3 regions of the Heyndrickxia sporothermodurans genome follow, and region 2 is predicted to be linked to each of the others. Evidence: a T-box and tRNA genes for the amino acid it is inferred to sense, from the RefSeq annotation. Region 2 holds a T-box; the other regions hold tRNA genes.
What was found. A T-box is a leader RNA that pairs with one kind of tRNA and senses whether it is charged. The one in region 2 lies ahead of asnS (asparagine--tRNA ligase), so its partner is inferred to be a tRNA-Asn.

Region 1: it has a tRNA-Asn gene. The T-box ahead of asnS (asparagine--tRNA ligase) is inferred to sense a tRNA for this amino acid. The anticodon was not compared.
Region 3: it has a tRNA-Asn gene. The T-box ahead of asnS (asparagine--tRNA ligase) is inferred to sense a tRNA for this amino acid. The anticodon was not compared.

Annotation. Positions count from the first base shown of each region.
Region 1 covers NZ_NAZB01000023.1:204,609-212,833, forward strand. Annotated here, with positions in the region: gene B5V89_RS12185 (STAS domain-containing protein) at 1-159, shown strand, start outside; gene B5V89_RS12190 (anti-sigma regulatory factor) at 164-565, shown strand; gene B5V89_RS12195 (PP2C family protein-serine/threonine phosphatase) at 579-1,586, shown strand; gene B5V89_RS12200 (anti-sigma factor antagonist) at 1,654-1,983, shown strand; gene rsbW (anti-sigma B factor RsbW) at 1,983-2,456, shown strand; gene sigB (RNA polymerase sigma factor SigB) at 2,434-3,231, shown strand; gene B5V89_RS12215 (PP2C family serine/threonine-protein phosphatase) at 3,228-3,824, shown strand; gene B5V89_RS12220 (Tex family protein) at 3,910-6,081, shown strand; gene cmpA (cortex morphogenetic protein CmpA) at 6,148-6,258, opposite strand; gene B5V89_RS12230 (SprT family protein) at 6,344-6,796, shown strand; tRNA gene B5V89_RS12235 (tRNA-Asn) at 6,892-6,966, shown strand; tRNA gene B5V89_RS12240 (tRNA-Ser) at 6,971-7,061, shown strand; tRNA gene B5V89_RS12245 (tRNA-Glu) at 7,077-7,148, shown strand; tRNA gene B5V89_RS12250 (tRNA-Asp) at 7,169-7,245, shown strand; tRNA gene B5V89_RS12255 (tRNA-Gln) at 7,262-7,336, shown strand; tRNA gene B5V89_RS12260 (tRNA-Lys) at 7,516-7,591, shown strand; tRNA gene B5V89_RS12265 (tRNA-Leu) at 7,602-7,686, shown strand; tRNA gene B5V89_RS12270 (tRNA-Leu) at 7,747-7,832, shown strand; tRNA gene B5V89_RS12275 (tRNA-Arg) at 7,871-7,947, shown strand; tRNA gene B5V89_RS12280 (tRNA-Gly) at 7,966-8,039, shown strand.
Region 2 covers NZ_NAZB01000059.1:729-11,573, reverse strand. Annotated here, with positions in the region: gene sstT (serine/threonine transporter SstT) at 1-726, opposite strand, end outside; gene B5V89_RS17735 (DUF1646 family protein) at 957-2,030, opposite strand; gene asnS (asparagine--tRNA ligase) at 2,402-3,793, opposite strand; T-box leader at 3,847-4,084, opposite strand; gene qoxA (cytochrome aa3 quinol oxidase subunit II) at 4,547-5,455, shown strand; gene qoxB (cytochrome aa3 quinol oxidase subunit I) at 5,495-7,444, shown strand; gene qoxC (cytochrome aa3 quinol oxidase subunit III) at 7,441-8,037, shown strand; gene qoxD (cytochrome aa3 quinol oxidase subunit IV) at 8,040-8,324, shown strand; gene B5V89_RS17705 (hypothetical protein) at 8,399-8,632, opposite strand; gene B5V89_RS20240 (hypothetical protein) at 9,026-9,163, opposite strand; gene B5V89_RS17700 (multidrug effflux MFS transporter) at 9,441-10,676, shown strand; gene B5V89_RS17695 (ABC transporter permease) at 10,796-10,845, opposite strand, start outside.
Region 3 covers NZ_NAZB01000008.1:140-10,984, reverse strand. Annotated here, with positions in the region: gene B5V89_RS01840 (DUF6154 family protein) at 1-23, shown strand, start outside; gene B5V89_RS01835 (Dps family protein) at 62-508, opposite strand; gene ytzI (YtzI protein) at 636-806, shown strand; gene yidD (membrane protein insertion efficiency factor YidD) at 858-1,097, shown strand; gene B5V89_RS01820 (DUF1540 domain-containing protein) at 1,189-1,350, shown strand; gene menC (o-succinylbenzoate synthase) at 1,372-2,484, opposite strand; gene B5V89_RS01810 (o-succinylbenzoate--CoA ligase) at 2,489-3,964, opposite strand; gene menB (1,4-dihydroxy-2-naphthoyl-CoA synthase) at 4,046-4,864, opposite strand; gene menH (2-succinyl-6-hydroxy-2,4-cyclohexadiene-1-carboxylate synthase) at 4,906-5,712, opposite strand; gene menD (2-succinyl-5-enolpyruvyl-6-hydroxy-3-cyclohexene-1-carboxylic-acid synthase) at 5,712-7,463, opposite strand; gene B5V89_RS01790 (isochorismate synthase) at 7,460-8,866, opposite strand; tRNA gene B5V89_RS01785 (tRNA-Glu) at 9,114-9,185, opposite strand; tRNA gene B5V89_RS01780 (tRNA-Ser) at 9,189-9,279, opposite strand; tRNA gene B5V89_RS01775 (tRNA-Asn) at 9,302-9,376, opposite strand; tRNA gene B5V89_RS01770 (tRNA-Ile) at 9,383-9,456, opposite strand; tRNA gene B5V89_RS01765 (tRNA-Gly) at 9,469-9,542, opposite strand; tRNA gene B5V89_RS01760 (tRNA-His) at 9,549-9,624, opposite strand; tRNA gene B5V89_RS01755 (tRNA-Phe) at 9,660-9,735, opposite strand; tRNA gene B5V89_RS01750 (tRNA-Asp) at 9,904-9,980, opposite strand; tRNA gene B5V89_RS01745 (tRNA-Met) at 10,016-10,089, opposite strand; tRNA gene B5V89_RS01740 (tRNA-Ser) at 10,109-10,201, opposite strand; tRNA gene B5V89_RS01735 (tRNA-Ile) at 10,211-10,287, opposite strand; tRNA gene B5V89_RS01730 (tRNA-Met) at 10,292-10,368, opposite strand; tRNA gene B5V89_RS01725 (tRNA-Ala) at 10,392-10,467, opposite strand; tRNA gene B5V89_RS01720 (tRNA-Pro) at 10,492-10,568, opposite strand; tRNA gene B5V89_RS01715 (tRNA-Arg) at 10,676-10,752, opposite strand; tRNA gene B5V89_RS01710 (tRNA-Leu) at 10,789-10,845, opposite strand, start outside.

The DNA.
Region 1 (8,225 bases), on a different contig from region 2:
AGTATGTCAAAACTTATGGGGGCAAAAGTTGTTATAACTGGGATTCAGCCAGCCGTCGCAATCACCTTGATTGAACTGGGGATTAGGTTGGATGATGTTCTAACTGCAATAGACCTAGATAATGGTTTAGAGAAATTACAACAGGAACTGGGGGATTAACTTTATGGAGCTCCAATCCTGCGTAGAGATATTAAATGAGTGGGACATCGTTGCGGTTCGACAATTAGGTCGAAACGTAGCTAAAGAGTTACACTTTGGAATAGTTGATCAAGCAAGAATTACAACAGCGATTAGTGAATTGGCAAGAAATATATTTCTTTATGCCGGTCAAGGACAAATTTGTATTGAAAAGGAAATTAAAGATGGAAAAATCGGTTTGAAAATCATTGCAAAAGATGAAGGGCCTGGAATCAATGATATTCGGAAAGTAATGGAGGATGGTTTCTCTACGTCAGGTGGATTAGGTGCTGGTTTGCCCGGGGTCAAACGCCTTATGGACGAATTTGATATAGACTCAACACCAAACAAGGGTACGACTATTATAGCGATCAAATGGCTCCGCTAGAAAGGAGTAATTTATGGACTCTAAAACAGTACTTGAACAAAAATATAAAGAGATTATAAAAAGTTATTTAGAAAATCAAAATGAACAAGTGTTATATCATGCTCAACAGCTTAGCCGAAAATCGATTGAATACCGTATATCTCCTGAAGAAATTATTAATTGGCATCGCACAATAATGCATGAAATTGAACCGAGCGTACCGAGCAGTATTCTTAGGTCCTTTGATGTTCTTCTTGAATTAATGATGGGATATGGATTAGCTTACAGAGAGCATCAAAGCTTAAGAAGTCAACAACAAGAGTTAAAAACGGAAATAGAAATAGCTGCAAGCATGCAAAAGACCTTATTAGGGACAAAAATTCCACAAACGGATTTCTTGGATATAGGGGCTATTAGTGTACCTGCTAAACATATGAGTGGGGACTATTTTCATTTTGTAACGGATGAAAATGGATGCATTGGTGTTGCTATTGCAGATGTGATAGGGAAAGGAATCCCTGCTGCATTATGTATGTCCATGATTAAGTATGCGATGGACAGTTTACAAGGGAATGGCGAACCCAATATTATTCTAGAAAGCTTAAATAGGGTTGTTGAACAAAATGTGGACCCAAATATGTTCATTACAATGTTTTATGGATTGTATAATCCATTGAATCATTATCTATCCTATTCGTCTGCGGGGCATGAACCGGGATTTTATTATGACTCAAACAGACGTGAATTCACGGACTTATATGCAAAAGGATTATTGCTTGGAATAGAAAAGAATACTAAATACCGACAATATAAAAAATTTATTCAAAAAAACGATCTCATTATTTTACTTTCAGATGGGGTCACCGAGTGTCGCACAAATGAGGGATTTATCGAACGAAACACTTTGACGCATTTAATTGGAAAATATATCCATCTACCAGCACAAGAAATTGTAACGAATGTGTATAAAGAGTTAGAAAGACTTCAGGCTTTTCAACTTCGAGATGATTTCACTTTAATTATTTTAAAAAGAATAATTTAAAAAGGTTTAGCCTTATTATAATCGGGGTAAAGAAGAAAAAGAATAAACGTTTAATGAGGTGGACGTTATGAACATATCAATTGATATACAAGAAAGTGAAAATCATGTTCTAGTAAAAATTAATGGAGAAATTGATGCATACACCGCACCAAAATTAAGGGAATCACTTGTTCCTTATGGTGAAAAGGAAGAAATATGGATGTCGATTGATTTATCGGATGTTTCTTATATGGATAGTACAGGCTTAGGTGTTTTTGTTGGTCTGTTCAAAAGCATCCGCGCAAATAACGGAAAACTATATTTAAGTGGTTTATCTGAAAGATTAAAAAGGTTATTCGATATTACAGGTTTAACTAATATTATGGAAATTTATACCGAGGTAGAAGGTGGAGTATAATGGTGGAGGCATTCGATAACATCGAGATGAAGATTCCCGCAAAGCCAGAATATATTGGTGTCATAAGATTAACCCTTTCTGGAATTGCAAGCCGTATGGGTTTTGGATATGAAATGATAGAAGATTTAAAAATAGCAACTAGCGAGGCTATTACAAATGCAATTCAACACGCGTATAAGGAAGATGCAGCGGGAGAAATATTTGTCGGGTTCACCGTCTTTCCTAATCGTTTAGATGTAATGGTTGCTGATCAAGGCAGAAGCTTCGATGTTGAAAAGACAAAATCAGAAACTGGTCCGTACGATGAGAATGAAAAAGTTGAGTTTATGCGTGAAGGAGGCCTGGGGCTTTACCTAATCGAAAGTCTTATGGATGAAGTTAGGTTTCATTATAAGAAAGGGGTAACGGTCTTAATGACCAAATACCTTGAAGGAGAGCAGGTGGAGACCGATGCCCGAATTGTCTCAACCTAGTCAATATGGAAAAGAAAAAATCAATAGACTAATAAAGACATTTCAAGAAAGCGGGGATATGGACGCACAGAATGAACTTGTGATGCATTACAAAAAATTAGTGGAGTCCATTTCATGGAAATATTCTAAAGGTAAATCATATCAAGAAGACATTCTCCAGGTTGGTATACTTGGATTACTTGGGGCTATAAGGCGTTATGATGCTTCATATGGGAAAAGCTTCGAAGCCTTTGCTATTCCAACAATTATCGGAGAAATTAAGCGATTCTTACGTGACAAAACTTGGAGTGTGCACGTCCCGCGCCGTATTAAGGAACTAGGTCCGAAAATAAAAACAACTTCAGAAGAACTAACGGTCTTATTGCAGCGCTCTCCCCGAATTGATGAAATTGCTGCAAAGTTGGATGTATCCGAAGAAGAAGTTTTGGAAGCGATGGAAATGGGGAAAAGTTACCACGCCCTATCTGTCGATCATTCCATTGAAGCTGATTCAGATGGAAGTACTGTTACGCTTTTAGATATAGTAGGTCAAGAAGATACAGGTTTTGAAAAAGTAAATCAACGTATGGTTCTTGATAAAGTATTACATGTTTTAAATGAACGAGAACGAAAAATTATTCAATTAACTTATCTAGATAATTTAAGTCAAAAGGAGACGGGAGACAAACTAGGAATTTCTCAAATGCATGTTTCCCGGATTCAGAGGAAGGCGATTAAGAAATTACGTGATGCGATTAACGAAGAATCACGAGATAGGAAGAGTTCATCGGTATGAAACATTTGCAGCAAGAGCTGGTAGAAATTTATGCTTACCAATCAGCTAAAGAAGGAAAACCTTATTGTGGAGATAGTTACTATTTTACCGCTACCGAGGAATACTTTTTATGTGTCTTAGCGGATGGATTGGGCAGTGGTCGTTATGCTTATGAAGCGTCATCAGCTGTTGTAGAAGTAGTTAAAGACAATATGACTGATGATGTAGAAACATTAATGAAACGTTGCAATGAAGTGCTCGCACAAAAACGTGGTGCGGCAGTTGCTGTTTTAAAGGTGAACTTTTCAACTCGTGAATTCGAATATAGTTGTGTGGGAAATATCCGCTTTTATTTATATACCCCAACTGGCAAAACGATATATCCTTTACCAATAAGAGGTTTCTTATCCGGGCGTCCGCAAAACATTCGTACACAACGTTTTTTATATGAACCAAATTCAAAATTTCTTTTTCACACGGATGGTTTCGCAGTTAATAACACAAAAACGTTAATAAAAAGTTGCCAATCTGTTAAAATAATCGCCAATGAAATAAAAAATAAACAGTTCTCCAAAGAGGATGATTCTACGTTCATTATTGGAAGCTTGCGTTAATCGCAAGCTTTTTCCTTTTTATAAAGAAATGATAATATATGTTTAGCAGGATTGTTAGTGAATTTTAAAGAAGTAGGTGTTTGATTTGGAACAAACGGTTGAAAAAAAGATCCAACTGCAGCAACGTTTATCAAAAGAGCTATCTTTTTCGAACAAACAAATTTCAAATGTCATTGCATTACTAGAAGAAGGTAATACCGTTCCGTTTATCGCTCGTTACCGAAAAGAAATGACAGGCGCATTAGACGAGGTTCAGATTCGAGCAATTATGGACCGATGGAACTATATCCAAAATCTAGAACAACGCAAAGAAGAAGTTATTCGTTTAATTGATGAACAAGGAAAGTTAAGTGATGAATTAAAAAATAAGATTTTAAATGCCGATAAGCTTCAAATGGTGGAAGATCTATATCGACCTTATAAACAAAAAAGAAGGACAAAAGCGACGATTGCTAAGGAAAAAGGGTTGGAACCGTTGGCAACATGGATGATGACATATCCATCAGATAAAAATATTAATGAAGAAGCAGCACATTATGTATCCGAGGAAAAAGAAATACATACAATTGAAGATGCAATCATGGGGGCAAAGGATATTATTGCGGAGTGGATCTCCGATGATGCAACTACTCGTGATTGGATACGGAAAGAGACATTTAAAACGGGGATCGTTACATCAACATTAAAAAAAGAAGATAAAGACGATAAAAAAGTGTTTGAAATGTATTACCAGTACGAAGAACCAGTACGAAAGATTGTCCCACATCGTGTGCTTGCATTAAACAGAGGGGAAAAAGAAGATGTTCTGCGGGTCAACATTCAACCGGATCAGGAAAAGATAATTAGTCAACTATTCCGAAAAGTGATCAAGAATGAACAGTCTAGTGTCACACCATATGTAAAAGAAGCAATTGAAGACGGCTATAAACGACTAATTCAACCTTCCATTGAACGGGAGATTCGTAACGAATTGACGGAAAAAGCTGAAGATCAATCGATTCATATTTTTTCCGAAAATCTTAGAAATCTATTATTACAGCCCCCATTAAAAGGGAGAAAGGTACTCGGTGTTGATCCGGCATATCGAACAGGATGCAAGCTCGCAGTAGTAGATGAAACGGGTAAAGTTTTATTTATCGGTGTTATCTATCCACACCCACCAAAAGCAAAACCGGAAGAAGCAAGAAAGAAAATAATTGATATTATTAAAGAATTTAAAATAGAAGTAATTGCAATAGGGAATGGAACAGCTTCCCAAGAAACAGAACAATTTGTCGCTGAAATTCTAAAAGAAATAAATGATGATATTTCTTATATTATTGTTAACGAAGCCGGGGCAAGTGTATATTCCGCATCTGATTTGGCACGTGAAGAGTTCCCTGACCTTCAAGTAGAAGAAAGAAGCGCAGTATCAATTGCTAGAAGACTACAAGACCCATTAGCAGAGTTAGTGAAAATTGATCCAAAATCTGTTGGTGTGGGTCAATATCAACATGATGTCTCCCAAAAGAAACTAAATGAATCACTTACATTTGTTGTGGAAACAGCTGTAAACCAAGTAGGCGTAAATGTAAATACTGCCTCCCCCTCACTATTGCAATATGTTTCCGGATTAAGTAAAGCAGTTGCAAATAATATAGTGAAGTATAGAAATGAGACTGGAAAGATTAACAACAGAAAAGAGTTAAAAGGAATTCCACGTTTGGGCTCGAAAACATATGAGCAAAGTATTGGTTTTTTGAGAATCATTGATGGAGATGATCCGTTAGACAAAACTCCTATACATCCTGAGAATTATCAAGCCGTCAAAACATTGCTGGAAAAAATAAATTGTTCACCTAGCGATATTGGAACGGAAAAATTAAAAGAAGCGATAAGTTCTTATTCTTTAAGTGAATTATCAGAGCAATTAAATATTGGTGAGTTAACATTAAAGGATATTATAGATGCATTAAATCGTCCGGGGCGCGACCTTCGCGATGAATTACCAAAACCACTACTGAAAAAGGAAATTTTAAAATTAGAAGATTTAAAAGTAGGAATGGAAATGCAAGGAACCGTAAGAAATGTAGTAGATTTTGGTGCATTTGTCGATGTCGGAGTAAAAGAGGATGGACTTGTTCATATTTCTAAACTTAGTAATAAATTTGTGAAACATCCCTTGGATGTAGTTTCATTAGGGGATATTGTCACTGTTTGGGTAGAAAAAGTGGATACTCAAAAGGGAAGATTATCATTAACAATGCTACAAAGCTAGTAGCGTTGTAAACGTTGGCGTGTATACATACACGCCAATTATTTATACAGTTGTCATATAATTGGGTTATAAAATTTTTTGTTGATAAAAAAACCAACATTGATTGAGAAGCTTAATTTGATATCGATTTTTTTCTGAAAAAGCTTTTCGCATTTGATTTTGAAACCAAGTTGGCATAGGCAAAAGTCCTCCTTTAGTATTATCTACAATATGCTATAATAGTTTGTCATGTTCACGCAAAATGGAAAAAGGGGAACGAAAGATGAATGATCAAGAGCTTCAAGAACTAGTTGAACGAATATCTTTAAGGTTCTTTGGAAAACCTTTTAAACATGTTGCTTTATTTAATTCAAGGCTGCGTACGACTGGTGGGCGATATTTGCTAAAAAACCATAATATTGAGATAAACTATAAATATTATGTTGAATTTGGTGAAAAAGAATTGATTGGAATCATCAAACATGAGTTATGTCATTATCATCTTCATCTTGAAGGAAAAGGCTACCAACATCGCGACAATGATTTCAAAAAATTACTTAAAGAAGTACAAGCCCCAAGATTCTGTTCACCATTGCAGAGTGTACAAAGGAAAAAGTCCAAAGTAATATATAAATATGTCTGTAAAGGGTGTAAGACTATTTTTACACGTAGAAGGAAAGTGGATGTTGATCGTTTTGTTTGTGGCAAATGCAGGGGGAAATTGGAGATGAAATAAGTGTATGATAAGTTTTTGAAAAAACTTTTTAAAATGGGTTGACTTAATGTGTAATCGTAATTATAATTTTAAGAGTCGATAAGATGACATGTTATTCCGCAGTAGCTCAGTGGTAGAGCTATCGGCTGTTAACCGATCGGTCGTAGGTTCGAATCCTACCTGCGGAGCCATATAGGGGAAGTACTCAAGTGGCTGAAGAGGCGCCCCTGCTAAGGGTGTAGGTCGCGTAAGCGGCGCGAGGGTTCAAATCCCTCCTTCTCCGCCAGTTAATTAATTTTGTGGCCCGTTGGTCAAGCGGTTAAGACACCGCCCTTTCACGGCGGTAACACGGGTTCGAATCCCGTACGGGTCATTGTTATAAATAATAGTTTTGGTCCGGTAGTTCAGCTGGTTAGAATGCCTGCCTGTCACGCAGGAGGTCGCGGGTTCGAGTCCCGTCCGGACCGCCATTTTAAAAAATGATATTGGGCTATAGCCAAGTGGTAAGGCAACGGACTTTGACTCCGTCATTCGTTGGTTCGAATCCAGCTAGCCCAGCCATTTTTTTATTTTTTTATTCGAGCCATTAGCTCAGTCGGTAGAGCACGAACGACTAAACTTCGAAGGGAAGCTTCAGCGTACCAATCGAGCTGCAACTTGAATGATCTTTCTGAGATTGGGACGTCGTAGATGCTTAACCTAGTTCAGATTAAATAAAACTTCATATTTATATTCATGTAGAGCCATTAGCTCAGTCGGTAGAGCATCTGACTTTTAATCAGAGGGTCGAAGGTTCGAGTCCTTCATGGCTCACCATTAAATTTGCGCGGGTGTGGCGGAATTGGCAGACGCACCAGACTTAGGATCTGGCGCCGCAGGGCGTGGGGGTTCGACTCCCTTCACCCGCACCAAAAAACTTATTGATTTTTATCTAGTAGTTTGTTATTATATTGTATGTCACTTTTTAAGATGCGGTCGTGGCGGAATGGCAGACGCGCTAGGTTGAGGGCCTAGTGGTGGCAACACCGTGGAGGTTCAAGTCCTCTCGGCCGCACCAAAGTCTTTCAGAAAAGTAAATTGCTTTTTTAAAAAAATGCGCCCGTAGCTCAATTGGATAGAGTGTCTGACTACGGATCAGAAGGTTATGGGTTCGACTCCTATCGGGCGCGCCATTAAAACAATTATAATATGCGGGTGTAGTTTAGTGGTAAAACTACAGCCTTCCAAGCTGTTGTCGTGGGTTCGATTCCCATCACCCGCTCCAAAAAAAGTATTGACATCATTTTATAAAGATGATAAGATTTAAAAGTCGCTTCTATGAAAGTTGAAACAAACTCGAAAAGTTGTTGACATTAAACTTTTAAAATGATATAGTTAAAAAGTTGCTTCTTAAAAGGAAGTAATGATTGATCTTTGAAAACTGAACAAAACGAAACGTCAATTAATTTTT
Region 2 (10,845 bases):
TGGATATGGGTTTTGACGAATACATACGTAAACGATGATTGGATTAACAACTAGCGCTACGAAAATCATGCACCCGATTAATACAGCAAGTAATTTTCCGTAACCAAGCAATGATTCTAGTCCATTTGCAGTAATTGATTCAATTACTAACCCCATAATTCCAAATGGCGCAAATTTTATTACCCATGTAACAATTTTTGAAACGGCATCAGATACATTGGAAATCATTGTTTTCGTTGTAGCAGGGGCATTTTTTAATGCTACTCCAAGTAGGATTGCCCACGATAATATACCAATATAGTTCGCATTATATATTGCCTTAACTGGATTATCGACAATATTCAGAAGTAAAGTTTTCAAAACATCCACAACACCACCTGGGGCTGTCAACTCTGCATTCCCAGTAGCTAGTTTCAAGCTTACTGGAAAAATAAAACTTACTATAACGGCAGTAAGTCCTGCTAGAAAAGTTCCTAAAAGATAGAGAACGATAATCGATTTCATATTCGTCTTTTGTCCACTCTTATGTTGTGCGATGGCTGACATGACCAAGAATAAGACCAATATTGGTGCAATCGCTTTTAGAGCCCCTACAAATAAAGAGCCTAGAATAACAAAAGGCTTCGCTATACTCGGGAGGGTGATGGCTAATATAATCCCAATAATTAAACCTACGATTATTTGCTTAACTAAACTAATTTGATTCCATTTTTTCACTAGATTCATTGTGTGTCCCCCCTGTTGTATGTAAACCTACAATCCTCTATAGAATATTGTAAGAATACTTATAATATTAGTTTATATTTAATAATATTGTAATGAATATTTAGATATATTACAATAACTTTATTATTTTTGCTAAAAAATATAGGTTTACTTAAGAGATAAAAAAGAACGCTGAAGATATCAGCGTTCAACTAACTTATAATCTATAATTTTTTTACTTGCCATTTTAATTAAACTACAAGAAGAATAACAACAAAATAAATAATCATCGCAAAGAATCCCACAGGTATAGCAAAACGTGCATATTGTAGACTCGTAATTTTAAGCTTTCCAGCCGAAATGATATTCGGAATGTTCCCTGGGATCAGCATTCCACCACTAATGATCAAACCTAATAATAATGCCTGAATTGTTGATGGACTCATCGCCGGACTTACCTCTGCGGCAGCCAGTGTTGCATTATCTAAAATCGCAGAAATAATGTTAATCCAGTACATGATGAATGGATGCAAGTCTAATAGATATTTTTCGATAAAAGGTTGAAATCCCGCTCCTAACAATGTTAAAGCCATGACAAACAAATATATTTTTAAGCTGCGAATAATAATTTCGGCATAAGATTCTTTTTGCGAAGATATCGTTTTTTCAATATCATTCAATGCATTCGCTTCGGCAGCTGATGCTACCTCATTTTGTGCCAAAATCGCAGCAGACTCTTCACGTGACTTAACCATGAATGCGGCCAAAACGCCAAAAGCTGCAACACCCGGGATGACATATACGCCAATTGATTTCAGCAAATAAAAGAAGCTTTCATCCAGTTTACTTACAACAATTGTTGAAAGTGGTTCTCCAATTGGAGTAAGGACAGCCCCCATTCCAATTGCAAAACAAGCCAAAACTACTAAGCGAATTTCTGATTGTCGATCAATCTTTAATACACTTACAACCGCTACAAGAATAATTGCAGCAATAATGGCAGTGATGACACTGGAAATTAATCCAAGGATGATCACAAATAAGGCAATAAACAATCGATATGGCATCGCTTTACTGATCCCTAAAATTCCTTTTTCAATCGGCCCCTGGAACCATCGAAACAATAAACCTGCAACAAGAACAGCTAGTGTAATATTAATCGGATGGACCAACGCCTCTTTCACAAGATGCCAATCTAATGCTTGACTAACTAGAACTGACAGAACCCCCATAATAAATAAGAATACTTCTAAATTTTTTTCCACCACATGTGTAAATGGCAGTAGCAGTACAAGCAGCAAGATGATGGATAAACCAATAATCATTAAGCAAAGTCCTCCCCTTTTATCTATTGATTATTTCTAAAAAATATAAAAAAGCCTGTCACTAAGGGACATACGTATCCCTTGGTGACAGGCTCCTCCAATAAAGTTAATGGTATTTAATTTTTGTGTTTTAGATGTGATATTTTTCGTTTAAAAAACAATTAAATTTTATCAACTAGTATTATATTAACAGTAACTAGTCATTTTTACAAGGTTTATTTTATCGGAATACTCAGACCGCCAAAATATTAAATTAACAATACATTAAGTTCACTATTAGAAAATATTATTATTTTGTAGAGTGAAAAGTGCTTCATAAGAAACAATAGGATGCCGCAGCATCCTATTGTACATTTTTTTCACATATTTAATTAAAAGTCTGCATTTCCTGGTGTACGAGGGAATGGGATGACATCGCGGATGTTCTTCATTCCGGTTAAATACATGACAAGTCGTTCAAACCCAATTCCATAGCCTGAATGCTTTGTACCACCGTATTTTCTAAGCTCAAGATACCACCAGTAATCTTCTTCAGACATACCAAGTTCTTTAATTTTATTTGCAAGGACCTCTTCTCTTTCCTCCCGTTGGCTTCCCCCGATTAACTCGCCAATACCAGGAACCAATAGGTCAGTTGCAGCTACTGTCTTACCGTCATCATTTGCTCTCATATAAAATGCCTTAATTTCTTTCGGATAGTCGGTTACGAAGACCGGACGCTTATAAATTTCCTCGCTTAGATAACGTTCATGTTCCGTTTGCAAATCCGTTCCCCATTCAACAGGGTAGTCAAATTTCTTACCAGAGTTCTTTAATATATCAACAGCTTCAGTATAAGTAACCCTTCCAAAATCGGATTCTAAAGCATTTTTCAATCTTTCAATTAGCGTCTTATCAATAAAGCTATTAAAGAAGGCCATTTCTTCAGGTGCTTCTTCAAAAACGTAATTAATTACATACTTAACCATTTCTTCTCCGAGGTCCATGATATCCGGTAATTCTGCAAAAGCCACTTCCGGCTCGATCATCCAGAATTCTGCGGCATGTCGTGCCGTATTAGAATTTTCTGCTCTAAATGTTGGACCAAAGGTATACACATTACGGAAAGCAAGAGCAAAAGTTTCCGCATTTAATTGACCGCTAACGGTTAAGTTGGATTCTTTGCCGAAGAAATCAGCACTTTCGTCCACTTTTCCGTCCTCGTTTTTTGGAAGCTGGTTCAAATCCATTGATGTTACACGGAACATCTCCCCCGCGCCTTCTGTATCGCTTCCGGTAATAATAGGTGTATGCACATAGACAAATCCTTTTTCTTGAAAGAATTTATGAATGGCGTACGATGCAAGGGATCGTACTCTGAAAACGGCGGAGAAGGTATTGGCTCTCGGACGTAAATGAGCGATTGTTCTTAAATATTCAAGAGAATGTCTCTTTTTTTGCAAAGGATAAGCTGGATCCGATAATCCTTCAACAACAATTTTTGTCGCTTTAATTTCAAATGGCTGTTTCATTTCAGGAGTTGGAACAAATTCACCTTCTACTAAAACGGAAGAGCTAATAGGTAACTTCGTGATTTCTTTGAAGTTATCGAGGGTATCTTCAAAAACGACTTGTACACTCTTAAAGAATGTTCCGTCGTTTAATTCCATAAAACCAATGGTTTTAGAGTCGCGAAGAGTTCGAATCCAACCCGAAATTTGCACAGTTTGTTCGTTAAATTTTTCTTGATTTCTGTATAAATCTTTTACTACGGTCTTTATCATAATTAGCCTCCATATGGTAATTTTTCACAATAAAAAAGCCTTCTATCCCATAAAAAAGGGACGAAAGGCTAACTTCCGCGGTACCACCCAAATTGTCATAATATGACCAACTTTAAAGCGACTATTGCTTATCCAGTCCATAACGTGCTGGTAACGTCTAAGCCTACTTAAGTTATCCCTTTCGGTTAGAACTCAAAGGTGTTCTTCATTCATGCTTCATCACCAGGCTTCCACCGTCCCCGGCTCGCTATCGAATATAGCAAAAACTACTTTCCTTTTCATCGATTTAAAAATATGTAATTTTAAAAATGACTTATTATTGTAATAATCTATCACAAAACATAATCCTTTGTCTAGTTGCCCCCTAAGATATATACCGAAAGCTTTATTGGTCAAACATTTTAACGTATGCGGATCAATATAAGCTGTAATTGATAAACAGGATTGAGCAATAGACAAAGTCGTTAATTTAACAATATCTGAACTTCGGGAAATCCTTTATTACATCAAACCAACTAGGATACCTTATTCTACTCAAAAATTCCAATGATTGTATACATCACAGCTTTCAACTTTCAATCATCTTGAATAATTCGTGACAATTATGTCCTTTTATAAATGAACATTTTATGAAGTACATCACAATATGCTGTTTTTATTAATAAAACATATTAAGATGGTGTCAAATTGGTTTACCAGTAAATATTAGGATTCATAGGTACCTATATCCATCATTAGAAAGGAGTTTCATTTATGAGAATGAAATGGTTAACCTTACCAATGGTTTCCGTACTCATGATTGTACTATCAGGCTGCGAACCATTAATGGTCCTTGATCCGAAAGGTCCGCAGGCAGAGACACAGGCGAATGATATTATCGCTTCTATTCTAATTATGTCATTTATTGTTATTACGGTTTTCGGATTACTCATTTATATGTTAATCAAATACCGTGCTTCAAAGCAAAGCAAGGATTATGAACCACCTTATGTAGAAGGGCATCCATTGGTTGAGGCGATTTGTGTAGGTATTCCAGTGATCATTGTCACTACGCTTTCAATCATGTCGGTGATATCCAACTATAAGGTAGAAGCAACGCCAAAAGGTTATGAAAATCAGGAACCTCTTGTCATATATGCAGCTTCATCCAATTGGAAATGGCATTTTAGTTATCCGGAAGAGGAAATTGAAACAGTCAATTATTTATATATTCCAACAAATAGACCAATTGAGTTTAGATTATATTCATATGGCCCAATTACAAGTTTCTGGATTCCTCAGCTTGGAGGACAAAAATATGCCATGTCAGATATGATAACAAAATTACACTTGGCCGCAGATGTTCCAGGTGAACTCATGGGACGTAATGCTAATTTTAGCGGTAAAGGTTTTGCGGAAAATACATTTAATGTAAAAGCAATGTCTGAAGCAAAATTTCAGGAATGGGTTCAAGAAGTAAAAGAAACAGCTAAGCCTTTAACTGAAAAGAAATTTAATCAATTATTGGAACCAGGTCATGTTGGACAATCCACTTACACTGGTACCCATTTAGAATTTGCGCCTGCTCCAGAAGGCGAACACGCAGGACATAATCATTCGAGCACGAAAGAAGAGAATGATGAAAACCATGATTCCAATGAAGAATCATCGCACGATCATTAATATTTTCAAGACTACTATTTTGAAAGGAGTCTGAACAAAATGGACTTTTTCGATAGATTTGCTATCCCAAACCCGAGTATTGCCATCTATGCTTCCATGGTTTTGATTGGACTTACCTTACTGGCGATTCTAGTCGGACTAACCTATTTGAAAAAATGGGGCTATTTATGGCGCGAATGGTTAACGACTGTCGATCATAAACGAATTGGGATTATGTATTTAATATCTGCTTTACTTATGCTATTCCGTGGTGGAGTAGATGCCATTATGATGCGCGCACAGCTTGCCGTTCCTGATAATAAGTTGCTCGATGCACAGCATTATAATGAAATTTTCACGACACACGGAATTGTTATGATCATTTTTATGGCGATGCCTTTCATTATGGCTTTAATGAACTTCGTCGTACCATTGCAAATTGGCGCACGCGATGTAGCGTTCCCACGTTTAAATGCTTTAAGCTTTTGGTTATTCTTTATGGGTGCGATGCTCTTTAATATATCCTTTGTTATCGGTGGTTCACCTGATGCGGGATGGACTTCATACTTCCCATTAGCCGGTAATGAGTTCAGTGAGTCGGTCGGCTCGAATTACTATATGATCGCGATTCAAATTGCAGGTCTCGGTACGTTAATGACAGGAATCAATTTTATAACCACGATTCTTAAAATGAGAACAACTGGTATGACCTTAATGAGAATGCCAATGTTCACATGGGCAAGCTTAATTACAAACGCGATAATTGTCTTTGCGTTCCCAGTTCTAACGGTTTTACTCCTTATGGGGACGATGGACCGGCTTTTTGCCACCAATTTCTTCACTACAACAAATGGTGGAATGGATATGCTTTGGGCAAACCTGTTTTGGGTTTGGGGACATCCAGAGGTGTATATATTAATCTTGCCTGCCTTTGGAATTTATAGTGAAGTAATCTCAACCTTTTCTCGCCGTAATCTTTATGGTTATAAATCGATGGTGGCGTCAATGGTCATTATCTCGCTCATGTCGTTCCTTGTTTGGGCTCACCACTTCTTTACAATGGGGCAAGGAGCATTAGCGAATAGTATATTTTCCATTACAACAATGGCCATCGCTGTTCCGACAGGGGTAAAAATATTCAACTGGCTGTTTACACTGTGGAAAGGAAAAATTGAAATCACCACACCAATGCTTTATGCCCTACTTTTCATCCCACTCTTTACAATCGGTGGGGTTACCGGGGTCATGCTAGGAATGTCTGCGGCTGACTATCAATATCATAATACGATGTTCTTAGTGGCACATTTCCACATGGTGATTATTCCTGGTGTTGTATTTGCGATGTTAGCAGGCCTCACTTACTATTGGCCTAAAATGTTTGGCTTCATGCTGAATGAAAGAATCGGAAAATGGTCGGCATGGATCATTGGTGTTAGCACACTTGTGGCTTTTATGCCAATGTTTTTCAGCGGATTAGATGGGCAGGCGCGACGAATGTACACCTATTCTGCATCGACTGGGTTCGGACCATTGAATATGATTTCATTCATCGGTGCGCTGGGCCTAGCTGCAGGTTTTATCTTGATTGTGTATAACATTTATTATAGTACGCGATATGCATCTAGAGATATTGGTTCTGATCCGTGGAATGCACGTTCATTAGAATGGGCAACTCACACACCAGTTCCAGACTATAATTTCGCGATTTCACCGCAAGTTAAGTCTAAAGAAGCTTTTTGGGATTCAAAGAAAAATGGTGAACCATTATTTAAAGGAAAATACGAAAAAATTCATATGCCAAATTCAAGTGGAGTTCCTTTTATCATGGCGAGTATTTTCTTCGTCTGGGGCTTTACCTTCGTATTTAGTATTTGGATTCCATTAATTCTAACCACAATCGGTATCTTTGCATGTATGGCTTTCCGCTCTTTTGAAAAAGATCATGGCCATTATATTGAGGTGGAGGAAATAACAGAAACGGAAAATAGATTGGGAGGTAAAGCAATATGAAAATAAATCCATCGCTCCCTCTTGAATATCAAACAGAAGAAAATCGTTTGAAGATCCTTGGTTTTTGGATTTTCTTAGGCGCAGAAGTCATGTTATTTGCTACCCTGTTCGCATCATACTTTACTTTATATAATCGAACAGGGAATGGACCAAGTGGTGCAGAAATTTTTGAAATTACACCTGTTTTAATTGAAACCATTTTACTTTTAACAAGTAGCTTTGTAATTGGTTTAGGCATTCATGCGATGCGAATCGGTAACAAGAAGGCGATGCTCGCTTTCTTTGCCATTACCCTTCTCCTTGGTTTAGGATTTTTAGGATTTGAAATTTATGAGTTTATTCACTATGTTCATGTAGGTGCTGGATTGCAAACAAGTGCTTTTACGGCGATTCTTCTAACTACATTAGGAACGCATGGGGCCCATGTTACCTTTGGATTATTCTGGGGACTGTTCATTATTTTACAGGTAAGAAAAGATGGATTGAATCCTGAAACAGCTAATAAATCATTTATCTTTTCACTTTACTGGCATTTCTTAGATGTTGTGTGGATCTTTATATTTAGCTTCATCTACTTGAAAGGAATGATGTAATGATGAAGGAATTATTCCCATTCAAACAAGTCATGGGGTTTGTGTTTTCGCTCATCCTAACTGTTGTCGCTCTCGCCGTTTATTTCTGGGATATGTCATTTGCAGTTGGCATGACAATCCTCCTTGTTACTGCATTTATACAAGCCGCTGTTCAATTAGTTGTATTTATGCATGCAGGCGAAACTGAAGATAAAAAGCCTATTTATATAAATATTTATTATGGTGTATTTATTGCTTTAGTAACCATATTTGGGACCTTACTTTGTATGGTCTGGGGTTATATATAAATATATTATGTAAATTAGTTGCATAAAACAGCGCATAGATTCTATTCATCCATGCGCTGTTTCTATTTTAAATTTTATTTTTTTATAGTAGTTGCAATTTTCTTATGATGATTGGATTTCTTATGCATTTCTTCCGTGAGGACAAAGAAAACTCCCATAAGAAAAATAAAAACAGCCCCCATAACCGTTCCAAGACCAATTGCTGCCAATGTGTTGTAACCGCTCTCATAATATCCGATAGAAAAAAGAATGATGCCTACAGTCAGCAATGTACCCCCGACAAACTTAACGGTCGATAATAGTTTCATATGATCATCCTCCTTCTTTATATTATTCAATTAGTTCACATAATTGTCAAATACTTTTCAGGATTTGGATATATTTTTGTTTAAAAATTACTTGACTTATAAAAACGATCTTTGTTTTTTAGTATTATGGGGATAACCGCTGATAAACCATTATCAGCGGTCAAATAGCAACTCCAAGAAGTGCTATGGCAGGAATCCTTCTCCAGATTGTCAGTGAATATGCTTTATTAAACATAGTTAAGTGCCTTACGAAGCAAGATCCATAGTCATGCAATCCCAAGCTACTTTTTTGATGGATTATTCTTGATATTTCGCGAAAATTATCATTTTGCCGTTTTCGTTTAACCATCTTTCTATGTATAATGAACCGAAAGATAAGCTTTCTAATTTCTGCTATTGCTTTTTTATAGGCGTAACTACTGCAAATAAACTATCTGTTGGATCAGATACATTCACTTCAATGATTTTAAATCCATTCGTTCCATTTTTGCAGTCGTTGTTCTTTGTTGATTTTAACTGAATGTTACCCATTTCCTTCTCTCCTCCATATAAAATTACTCACAGTAGGCAGTATATGATGAATTTCAAAATATGTTCCATTATTTTTCTAATTTAATCATCCATTTTATATTGCAAATAAATAAGGCTGTCCGAATTCATTTTAATGTTTACCCGTAAATAAAATCAGGTTATAATGAAAATTACGTAATTTCGTATATCGAAATGATTTTTTGTAAAATTTAGCGAGGATACGGAAAAAACCGGATGCACATCTGAAATACTAATTTAATTGAAAGGCGAGGAAAAATTGAATACAAATACACCTAGTGGAAAAAAACGAATACAACTTGCTTTACTTTTAGGATCACTTGGACTTTTGGGACCTTTTACAATAGACACATACTTACCGTCCTTCCCTACTATTGTAGAAGATTTTGATACGACGGCTTCACTTGTACAAATTAGTTTAACGGCTTGTTTATTAGGACTGGGGTTAGGACAATTATTTATTGGTCCATTGAGTGATGTAAAGGGCCGTCGAAAACCTTTGTTATTTTTTCTATGCTTATACTTATTAGCTTCTATACTCTGCTCATTTGCACCTAACATCTATTTCCTTATTATTGCTCGTTTTATCCAAGGTTTTTCTGCAGCCGGAGGTCTTGTGGTCTCCAGAGCTGTTGTAAGAGACTTGTTTAGCGGAAAGGAACTGACTAAATTTTTTACATTAATGGTATTAGTCGGTAATCTTGGTCCAATCATTGCACCGGTTGCTGGAGGGATCATCCTTTCTTTTACAAAGTGGAATGGCGTTTTTATTGTATTGGCTTGTATTGGCGCTATTTTAATTTTCACAGTTTCATTGAAACTAAAAGAATCGTTGCCAGTGGAAAAACGTGTACCTAGTAACCTGCCTCAGCTTATGGGCAATTTTGGTTCATTATTTAAGGATCGCGAATTCATGGGATACGCGTTCACTCAAGGATTTACGACTGCTGGAATTTTTGCCTATGTATCTGGTATTCCATTTGTCTATCAAAATATTTACCATGTCACACCTCAACAGTTCAGTCTATTATTTGGCGTGAATGGATTAGCATTAATTATCGGAAGTCAATCGGTTGGCCGCTTTACGTATACCATTCCGGAGCGGACGTTTTTAAAGATAGGGTTAGCAATCTCTAACGTATCGGGTTTATTCTTACTCATCGCTCTACTTTTAAAAACACCGTTAATTGCAGTGGCAATCCCGATTTTCTTTTTCGTCTTATCGATCAGTATCATCGGAACGACATCTTTTACATTAGCCATTGAGTCACAAGGACATATTGCGGGCAGTGCCTCTGCACTATTAGGATTATTGCCATTTGTACTTGGCTCCTTATCGGCTCCACTAGTTGGAATCGCTGGATCGTATACTGGCATTCCAATGGGGGTTACGATCTTTGGTTCTAGTCTTCTAGCCTTTCTTTCCTATTTTGTTTTGGTTCGGAGAGGTACAATTGGGGTACAGAGGGCGAAATCTACGAAAACAAGTTTCTAAATCATCTTCACCCTGTATTCCGATCCATTTGACCTTTTATTAAAAAAATCGGCTCTCTCCTTTACGAAACGGAAGAGCCGATTTTTCGTTAATCTAATTTCCTTTGTTTGATGGTGTCCTTACCCTAACTGACGTTTAAATTTTTTACTGGCGAAGAAGTAAGCAATGA
Region 3 (10,845 bases), on a different contig from region 2:
CGAAATCGAAATTTTTGCATTAAAGAAGGAAACTGTTCACCATAACAGTTTCCTCTATTTTTTATCCTAAATATGCTTTTAACATCCAAACATGTTTTTCTAATTCGCCTTGAAGCGAAATAAACATATCTCCTGTCACTTCATCTTTTGCATCATTAGCTAAAGCAATTCCTTCCTTCAATTCACCAATAAGGATGGTAAAATCATTTACAACTTCTTTCACCATTTCATCAGCTGCCGGAATGGTTTCGGCTTCTTTTATACTCGATAATTCCAATGAACCTTTCAACGTGGATACTGGTTTGCCATTAATAGCAAGTAACCTTTCAGCGAATTCATCAATAACGGAGTCTGCTTTATTGTATAACTCCTCTAATTTTTCATGAAGTGAAAAGAAATGATGACCTTTTACATACCAATGAAAATGATGGAGCTTTGTATAAAGTACTGTCCAGTTTGCTACTTGTTTATTTAATACCTCTTGGACTTCTTGTAATTGTTTTTCCATATGTATCTCCTCCTAAAATGTATATACCCTTTCACAAATTTGTTTAAACATATAGTTATATCTTTCACAAAAAATGAATTTACATGCTAAAATATAGGTTAGATATTTAATTAGGAGGTTTAATCCATTGTACACATTCATTATGATTGTATCGATTTTAATTATTATCGTGATTATTCTCGCATCCGCTCTAACAACTTCAAAAGCGTATTCGTACAAGCATACAATAGATCCTATTGAAAATAATCCTAATATCAAAACAAATAATGATGAAATAAACAAAAAGAGCGATTCTTAATTATTTCCTCAATTGTACAAATAATTTTTTTACAAGGATGTCCTACTTCTTATGATAAAATTTATTTTTATTAAAATAATTCGATTTTATCAAATTGTTATATCCCCACTTAAGCCGCCAACATGTCGCTTTTACCCGACATGTTCTCAATATGGACTCGAGGCGGTAAAACGATTTGGTGCATTTCATGGGGGTTTTTTAACCATTAAAAGAATACTTAAATGCCACCCCTTACATCCGGGCGGTTTTGATCCTGTTCCTGAAAAAAAGAAACATCCCCGAAATGATTAGTAATCAATGGCGTTACTTTCCAATCATAGATCTTCCCACTAATACAGAAACTAATTTTGTATCATAAAAACCTTTTAAGGGGTGAGGTACAATGGCAAAAGATGTATTATGTGAAGTGAATAATTGTCATTATTGGGCAAAGGGAAATCGCTGTTCTGCAGATGAAATATACGTAGTTAGCCATAAAGGGGATCAAGCAAAAAATACAGAAGAAACTGATTGCAAAACATTTAAACCTGAAGGTAACTGGTAATATAAAACTGCAAGTACTACTTTAGTGCTTGCAGTTTATATTTTCGTGATAGGTAGTCACTTGATGAAGCCGATTAAAATTTATATCAAAACCAATTCCTGGCTGATTCGGAACTTTTACTTTTCCATTAGCTACTTCTACTTGAGGATATATGATATCCTCTTCCCAAAAGCGATTGGATGCAGAAAGATCTCCTGGAATGGTAAAACCCTCTTTTGTAGAAAGAGCTATATTATGTGCTCTGGACACTCCAAACTCAATCATTCCTCCGCACCAGACTTGAATATTGTTTTTTTGACATAAATCATGTATAGCAATTGCATTGTGTAAACCGCCAACACGGCCAATTTTAATATTAATGACACCGCAACTATTAAGCCGAATTGCACTTTCGGCATCATGATAAGTAATGATACTTTCATCAAGGCAAATTGGAGTTTTCAATTCTTTTTGTAAAATCGAATGTTCAACAATATCATCAACGGCTAATGGCTGCTCAATCATTAACAAATTAAACTCGTCAAGCGATTTTAATACATCTATATCATTTAATGTGTAAGAAGAATTAGCATCTGCCATTAAAGCGAGATCAGGGAAATATGTGCGAATTTCTTTAATAAGCTGATAATCTTTCCCAGGTTTAATTTTTACTTTAACTCGTTCATATCCATCTTCTAAATAAACGTGTATTTGTTCAATCGCATCATTTATATTAGCTGTTCCAACAACTACTCCAGCAAGCACTTCATCTCGAACACCATTAACCACTGTCCAAAGCGGTTTTGATACAAGTTTTGAATATAAGTCCCATATAGCTGTTTCAAGCCCCGCCTTTGCCATATGGTTTCCTCTAATATGGTTAAAAATCATTTGGAGATCATTTGGATGATTTATTTGTTTATCCAAAACTAATGGGATTAAAAGATCCTTTAACATGTGATAACAAGTTTTAACCGTTTCTTCTGTGTACCATGGCGTGGAAAATGCGACAACTTCTCCATAGCCTTTTTCCCCTTGTTCATCAATTACTTCCAAAATGATTCCTTCTCGTTCGTTGACCGTTTCTAATGCTGTAGTAAACGGCTGTTTTAAAGGCATTTTAATAATGAAAATATTTACTTCGTGAATTCGCATATGATCATCCTTTTGGAATTAACTCTATTAATTTTCGACGGAGTAGTTTATTCGATGCATTTCTAGGCAGTTCATTGACAAAATAAATTTTGCTCGGAATTTTATATTTAGCAAGTCTTTTTTGACAATACGTAATTAATTCAGCTTCCTCAATGAATTGTTTACAAACAACAAACCCAATTGGAACCTGGCCCCATAGTGAATGGTCGATACCTGTTATACCCGCTTCCACAACGTTTGGATGTGATAACAATACATCTTCAATTTCAGCAGGATAAATATTCTCCCCACCAGAAATAATTAAATCTGAACGTCGATCAAGAACAAATAAATACCCCTCTTCATCTACATAACCTATATCACCCGTGAAAAACCAGCCGTTTTTAAAATGTTCACGATTGGCTTCCATTCGATTTAAATATCCAATCGTAATATTGGGGCCTTTCACAACGATTTCGCCCGGTTGATGAGCAGCTAATTGTTTTCCATCTAACATTATTTTTAGCTGTGAAGGGAATAACGGTTTACCCGCTGAACCAATCTTTAATAAACTATCTTCGGGAGATAAAGTGACAATTTGAGAGGAAGTTTCAGTCATACCGTACGATTGAAAGACAGGAATATTTTTCTCTAAACATGCCTCAAGCAATGATTTAGGTGCAGGGCCGCCTCCTAAAAGCATGCAGCGGAAACGTTCATGGTAACGATTTTCTTTCAAATCTTCAAGCAATCGATGAAGCATTGTACTTACTACTGACATAATCGTTACACTGCCTGATTGCAACCTCTCATTAATGATTTTCTCATTAAATTGTTCATATAAATAAACCGGCATTCCATAAATAACACTTCTCATTAAAATGGATAATCCGCTTATATGAAACAAAGGGACCGCACATAGCCAACCGTCATCTTCCCCTAATCCAAGATTTAAGGCTGAGCCTATCGCACTCCACCAATGATTCCCGTATGTTTGAAGTACTCCTTTAGGGTTGCCAGTCGTTCCTGAGGTGTACATGATTGAACATACATCATCCATTAAATATTCATTAACAATTGGATAGTTTTCTTCCTTTTGTTCTTTAACTTCTTCAACTGTCTTTATTACTAGAGTTGGATATATGTCATGGATTTCTGCTAGTTTATTTTCTAAATCTTTTTCACCAATTACTAAAGCTGTTTGACTATCTTTTAATTGAAAAACCATTTCACTTGCGGTTAGTCGATGATTCAAGAATACGGTGGTAATACCTAATTGCTGTAATGCATGAATAATTATTACTGTATGCGGACGATTCGCCAAAAGAAGCGCAACTGAATCTTTTCTTTTCACACCTAGTGATGCAATTTTCTTTGCATATACTTCAACTTCTTTATACAGTTCTGAAAAGCTCCACTCTTTATTGTCAAATAGAAGGGCCTTTCGTTTCGGTGTTAAAAACGCTCTTTGCTTTAAAAAGTTTGGTATTATATTGTTCATACATATCACCTTTTTGTAGAATTTCTATAAAAAAGCTTGATGGAGTATACCATCAAGCTTTTTTAAACTTTACAATTTAAATCAAGGGAAACGAGGAAATTTTCCGAAATCAGGCTTACGTTTTTCCTTAAATGCATCGCGTCCTTCTTTTGCTTCGTCGGTTGTATAATACAATAATGTAGCATCCCCACCAAATTGCTGAAGGCCAGCTAAACCATCTGTATCAGCATTAAACGAAGCTTTTAAGAAACGAAGCGCAGTTGAACTCTTCTCAAGAATTTCTTCACACCATTTAATCGTTTCTTCCTCAAGTTTTTCAAGAGGTACAACTGTATTAACAAGCCCCATGTCTAATGCTTCCTGTGCATTGTATTGACGGCATAGGTACCAAATTTCTCTTGCTTTCTTATGTCCAACGATACGAGCTAAATAGCCTGCGCCATATCCGGCATCAAAGCTGCCTACTTTAGGGCCAGTTTGTCCAAAAATAGCGTTGTCAGCAGCAATTGTAAGATCACAAACAATATGTAATACATGACCACCACCAATTGCATAACCTGCTACCATAGCAATGACCGGTTTTGGGGTAAAACGAATTAATCTTTGTAAATCGAGAACATTTAGTCGTGGAATATTGTCTTCACCTACATATCCACCGTGACCGCGAACCTTTTGATCTCCTCCAGAGCAAAAAGCTTTCTCACCCATACCAGTTAAGATAATAACACCTATCTTTGAATCATCACGTGCACGAGAAAATGCATCAATCATTTCGTTAACTGTTTTTGGGGTAAATGCATTATGTACATGTGGACGATTAATTGTTATTTTGGCAATTCCATTATAAGATTCATAAAGAATTTCATCATATTCTCTTTCTGTTTGCCATTCTACAGCCATGTAATATCCTCCCTTTAAAAATTAAATTCATGTCGAGTCAATCATTTATTCGACAAAAACTCCTTTATTATTGTACCAAACTTTTGAGAATCTTCCACATGAATTGCATGTCCGATGTCTTCAATAATATAATGCATTGCCTGTGAAAGGTTATTTTCCATCTTTTTTCCGATCTCACAATACTTTTCATCTAAACTACCGGACAAAATAAGCACTGGTATTTCCAGTTCATGAAGCCTACCCCATAATGAAGGCATGCTCCCTGTTCCCATCCCTTTTAAACTATTAGCAAGTCCAATTGGATCATTTCGTAATCTTTGCTGTCTAACTTTTTCTTGCATTGAATAATCAAGTCTTTTTTGGGATTTAAACAGGGGAATATTTGTCCAATATTGAACAAATGATTCTACCCCTTCATTCACGATTTTATTAGCCAATTTTTCATCATTTTCACGCCGTAATTTTCTTCCCTCTTCAGTTTCTATACCCGGAGAGGCACTTTCTAAAATAAGCTTATTGACCATGTTAGGATATAAAATAGTAAATGTTAGAGCGAGTCTTCCACCCATTGAATAACCTAAAAGATTCGTCTTTTTTATTTTTAAATGAATGAGTATTTCCCTAATATCTTTAGCAACTTTTTCAATATGATATCGCTCATAATTTAGTGGAATCTCTGTCTTACCATGCCCAAGAATATCAATCAGTATTAATTGATATTCTTCCTCTAAATATGGATTAATCGCATCCCAACTAGACATATCACCGGTAAAACCATGGAACATGACGATTGGTTCACCTTTTCCAACAATATTCACATGATAATTTACATCATTTACTTCAATCATCATTCCATTTCACCATGAACATATTGGTCAATTTCCGCAGAAACTCGTTTCCACATTTTACGATGAATGTCTACATTCGCATTACGATTAGTAGGAACTTCTATCACATTTAAACCTTTCAATGTAATCGCTTCATTCATTGAATGATGAAATTCATCCCAATTACGCACTTTGCTGTATCTGCCATTATACATTTTTACAGCATATTCAAAATCAATATCTGTAGGCGTACCAAAAAGTGCTTCGAAATGCTTTGGTTCATTCGATTGTGGCAAGAAAGAAAAAATTCCTCCCCCATTATTATTAATGACGATAATCGTGATATTTAATTGATGCATTTTTGCCGCTAATAACCCATTTAAATCATGGAAAAAAGATAAATCGCCGATTAATAAAAATAACGGTTCTCCATATAAACTTGCTCCTAATGCACTTGAAACGACACCGTCAATACCATTCGCACCGCGATTCGCTAATACCCGTATATTTTGTTGGTTAAAATGGAAAAATGTATCCACATCACGAATTGGCATACTATTACCTACAAATAAATGGCTGTTTTGCGGCAATCGTTTTACTAGTTCTAAGACAAGCTTTCCTTCATCTAATTCAGTAATATCACTTATTTCGTTAATAATTGTATTTCGAGCAATCCGATTCAAATTTTGCCACATTTCCAACCAATTTGAATGCCTTTTTTCATCTAATTGTTTTAATAATCCCTCACAAAATAATGTTTCATCGCAATAGATCATTTGAGTAGCAGCATTGATCGGATCACGCCAGCTATTTCCTGCTTCAATTATATATTGTTCCGTTCCAGCTAGACGTTTCATAAATTTCGTTAAAGGCTTGGATACTGGCATGCCGCCAAATCGTATAATAACATCGGGATATAACATTTCATCCGAAACAATTTCTTTTAATATTGCATCATAACTATCAATGATATATTCCTCTGAGAATGACCCACTTCGAAGCTGTGAAAGTGGATCTGCAATAATTGGATAGCCTAATGCATCAGCTAATGCTAAAACCGCTGTTGAAAATTGTGGGTAATCAATGACCCCACATACAATAACGCCCTTTTCGATCCTTTGCAGTCGTTCGGAAATCTTTTTCATTTCCCCCGATTCAAGAAGAGTATCACCTTGCTTTACTGTAATTGCCGGTCGATTCTCCAATTCTTCAAAGGGAGAAGGGTCCAATCTTGGTAGTAATGGCTCTCGAATGGGGAAATTTAAATGTACCGGTCCTGCCGGTTGTTGTAAAGACGTACTAATTGCTCTTGTAGCTGTTGTTCTCGCATAATATGTCATCTCTTCTCCTATTTCAGGAAGTGCCATTTCAACAAACCATTTTACATGCTTTCCATATAAATGAATTTGATCGATTGCTTGTGGTGCCCCAATATCTCGTAATTCATGTGGGCGATCAGCTGTTAATACGATTAATGGAATTCTTGAAAGCTTTGCCTCTACGATTGCAGGATAATAGTTAGCAGCTGCAGTTCCGGAAGTACATAACAGTGCAACTGGCTTCCTCGTTTGTTTGGCAATCCCCAATGCAAAAAAAGCAGCTGAACGCTCATCAATATTTATATGATATTTTAGTGTAGGATGCTCAGCAATTAACAAAGCTAAAGGTGTTGAGCGTGAGCCGGGACTTATGACAACATCCCGAACACCTGAATTTGATAATTCCTGAATAAAACTAGCTAAATATGTTGTTAGTGTTTCTTGATGATTCATAATTTTTTTCCTCCTAATGCACGAAGCATCGGACGAAATTTAATTTTTGTTTCAAAATATTCATCCTCTGGGTTTGAGTCTGATACTACACCACACCCAGCATACAAAAATGCTTCATTCTCTTTAATTAATCCGGATCGAATAGCTACAGCGAACTCTCCATTTCCCCGGTAATCGACCCAACCAATCGGAGATGCATAGAATCCACGATCCATTTTTTCCTTTTCGCGAATGATTTGTAAAGCTTCAATAGTTGGAACTCCCCCCATAGCAGGTGTTGGATGAAGATCTTTTACTAATGGGAAAATAGAAATGTGATCATCCTTAATTATTCCGTTAACTGGTGTAAACAAATGCTGGATATCTCTCATTTTCATGACTGAAGGTAGTTCTGGAATGTCAACATTTAAGCAATATTTACGAATGACCTCTGCGATCATTGACACGACGAGCTGATGTTCATGGCGATTTTTTTCATCATTAAATAGTGCCTCAGCTAACGCCTCATCCTCACTTATCGAGTTCCCTCGCTTTATTGATCCGGCAAGGCATGCGGATACAATAGTGTTCCCATTCTTCTTAACCAATCTTTCAGGCGATGCACCTGTAAAACAGCTATTCTCGGTCTCTAACGCAAAAATATAGCTTTCATGTTGCTCTTCCCATAAATTCTCTAGTACCTTTTCAGCGGCTACTTTATCATTAAATTCAATATTCATTTTTCTCGCCATAACGACTTTATTTAATTTTTTTTCTTTTTTAAGAAGATCAACCACTTCTGCGACCGAGTCTATCCAAGCTTGTTGATTCAATTCATGTTCTTGTTTTATATTGATATTTTCTATACTCTTAGAAACTTTGCCTTCAAAAATTTCCCTTTTTAGTTTTAGATGATGATTTAGTTTATCTAAATTATCATTTGAATGGCATAATATATTAGTCGTAAGAAAAACCTCTTGTTTATTTATAATAAGCATTAGTTTTGGCAAATGAAATAATGCATTGTAAAACGGAGTCCACTCCGACTCTTTCATACTTAATGGATCGAATGAGAAACCGCCAAATATAACTGGACCGGTTCCTTGAACATCAAAAGGATTATATACATGAGCATCATGTATGAATTGATTCCATTCTCGTTCAATATACTCAAATCGACCTTCTCCCACTTCCGTTTGAAAGGTATGTGCACTGCCTAAACCGACTATAATCATCTCATCATTTGGAACCTTCCAGAAAAATCGTTCTACTTGAAATATCGCTTTTGCAGATGAATAAAATGATAGGGGGTCAATATTATTTAATTGTTCAGTATAACTAAATAATAGTGTTTTGTTCTTGTTTTTAGCTTTTGTTAAAGCAATCTTGTATTCATCTACTATGTCCATCTGTTCCATTTTCATCAAAATTATCTCCCCTAAAAACAACCGTGCAAATGACGAATCTTTTTTAATTTTTATGTCCAATCTTTAAGATACACCTCTAATAGAATAGAGTCAATGAACACATCTTATCTTCCCCATTTTATACGTTAAATATTAAATATAGAATTGGTGACCTATATCTTTTGATTAGGAAATTTTTTAAAAAGAAAAAGGAGTTTAAAAGAAATATCTTTTAAACTCCTAACTTATAAAATCGAATATATTATGACCCGTACGGGATTCGAACCCGTGTTACCGCCGTGAAAGGGCGGTGTCTTAACCGCTTGACCAACGGGCCTACTGGCGGAGAAGGAGGGATTTGAACCCTCGCGCCGGTTACCCGACCTACACCCTTAGCAGGGGCGCCTCTTCAGCCACTTGAGTACTTCTCCAATATTTCTTTTAAAAATAAAATGGCTCCGCAGGTAGGATTCGAACCTACGACCGATCGGTTAACAGCCGATAGCTCTACCACTGAGCTACTGCGGAATAAAATGGGCCTAAATGGACTCGAACCATCGACCTCACGCTTATCAGGCGTGCGCTCTAACCAGCTGAGCTATAGGCCCATAAAAAAAATATGGAGCGGGTGATGGGAATCGAACCCACGACAACAGCTTGGAAGGCTGTAGTTTTACCACTAAACTACACCCGCAATATATGGGGCGGCTAGTGGGAATCGAACCCACGCATGTCGGAACCACAATCCGATGCGTTAACCACTTCGCCATAGCCGCCATATTTGTTAAATACGTTTCTTAGTTACTTTAAATGGTGGCTCGGGACGGAATCGAACCGCCGACACATGGATTTTCAGTCCATTGCTCTACCGACTGAGCTACCGAGCCATTTTTAATTTATTTTCCTTATCTAGCATGAAGTTCGCCATCGTCCCAATCTCGGGAAGTTATACAAGATGCAGCTCGATTGGTACGCTGAAGCGTCGCTTTGTAGCTTATTCGATCGTGCTCTACCGACTGAGCTACCGAGCCAATTATGTAATGTATGTTGTAAAATGGCGGTCCGGACGGGACTCGAACCCGCGACCTCCTGCGTGACAGGCAGGCATTCTAACCAGCTGAACTACCGGACCATTTTTTTAATCAAGTATAAATTTTACTTAAATGATTGCGGAGGCAGGATTTGAACCTGCGACCTTCGGGTTATGAGCCCGACGAGCTACCAGACTGCTCCACCCCGCGGCAATATTATACGTTTATATGGCGGAGGAAGAGGGATTCGAACCCCCGCGCGGTGTAACCCGCCTGTCGGTTTTCAAGACCGATCCCTTCAGCCAGACTTGGGTATTCCTCCGAAATTCTATGGTGGACCTTGTAGGACTCGAACCTACGACCGGACGGTTATGAGCCGTCTGCTCTAACCAGCTGAGCTAAAGGTCCTATATGGTAGCGGCGGAGGGGATCGAACCCACGACCTCACGGGTATGAACCGTACGCTCTAGCCAGCTGAGCTACGCCGCCATATAGTTATATTTAATATTTTTTGGTGGAGCCTAGCGGGATCGAACCGCTGACCTCCTGCGTGCAAAGCAGGCGCTCTCCCAGCTGAGCTAAGGCCCCATAATACTATTTGTATATTTTGAATGGTCGGGAAGACAGGATTCGAACCTGCGACCCCATGGTCCCAAACCATGTGCTCTACCAAGCTGAGCTACTTCCCGATTTAGATGTTAGAGATTGGATGATCGAGGTTAGAGTATCTCTAGTGTTGCTTCGAAGATAAAACTTACATTCTAACTTCTAATTTCCAACTTTTCACTTCTAGTAATGGCGCGCCCGAGAGGAGTCGAACCCCTAACCTTTTGATCCGTAGTCAAACGCTCTATCCAATTGAGCTACGGGCGCATATTAAGAAAATTATTTTGCTTTGCAAAAAAATTATGGTGCCGAGGACCGGAATCGAACCGGTACGGTAGTCACCTACCGCAGGATTTTAAG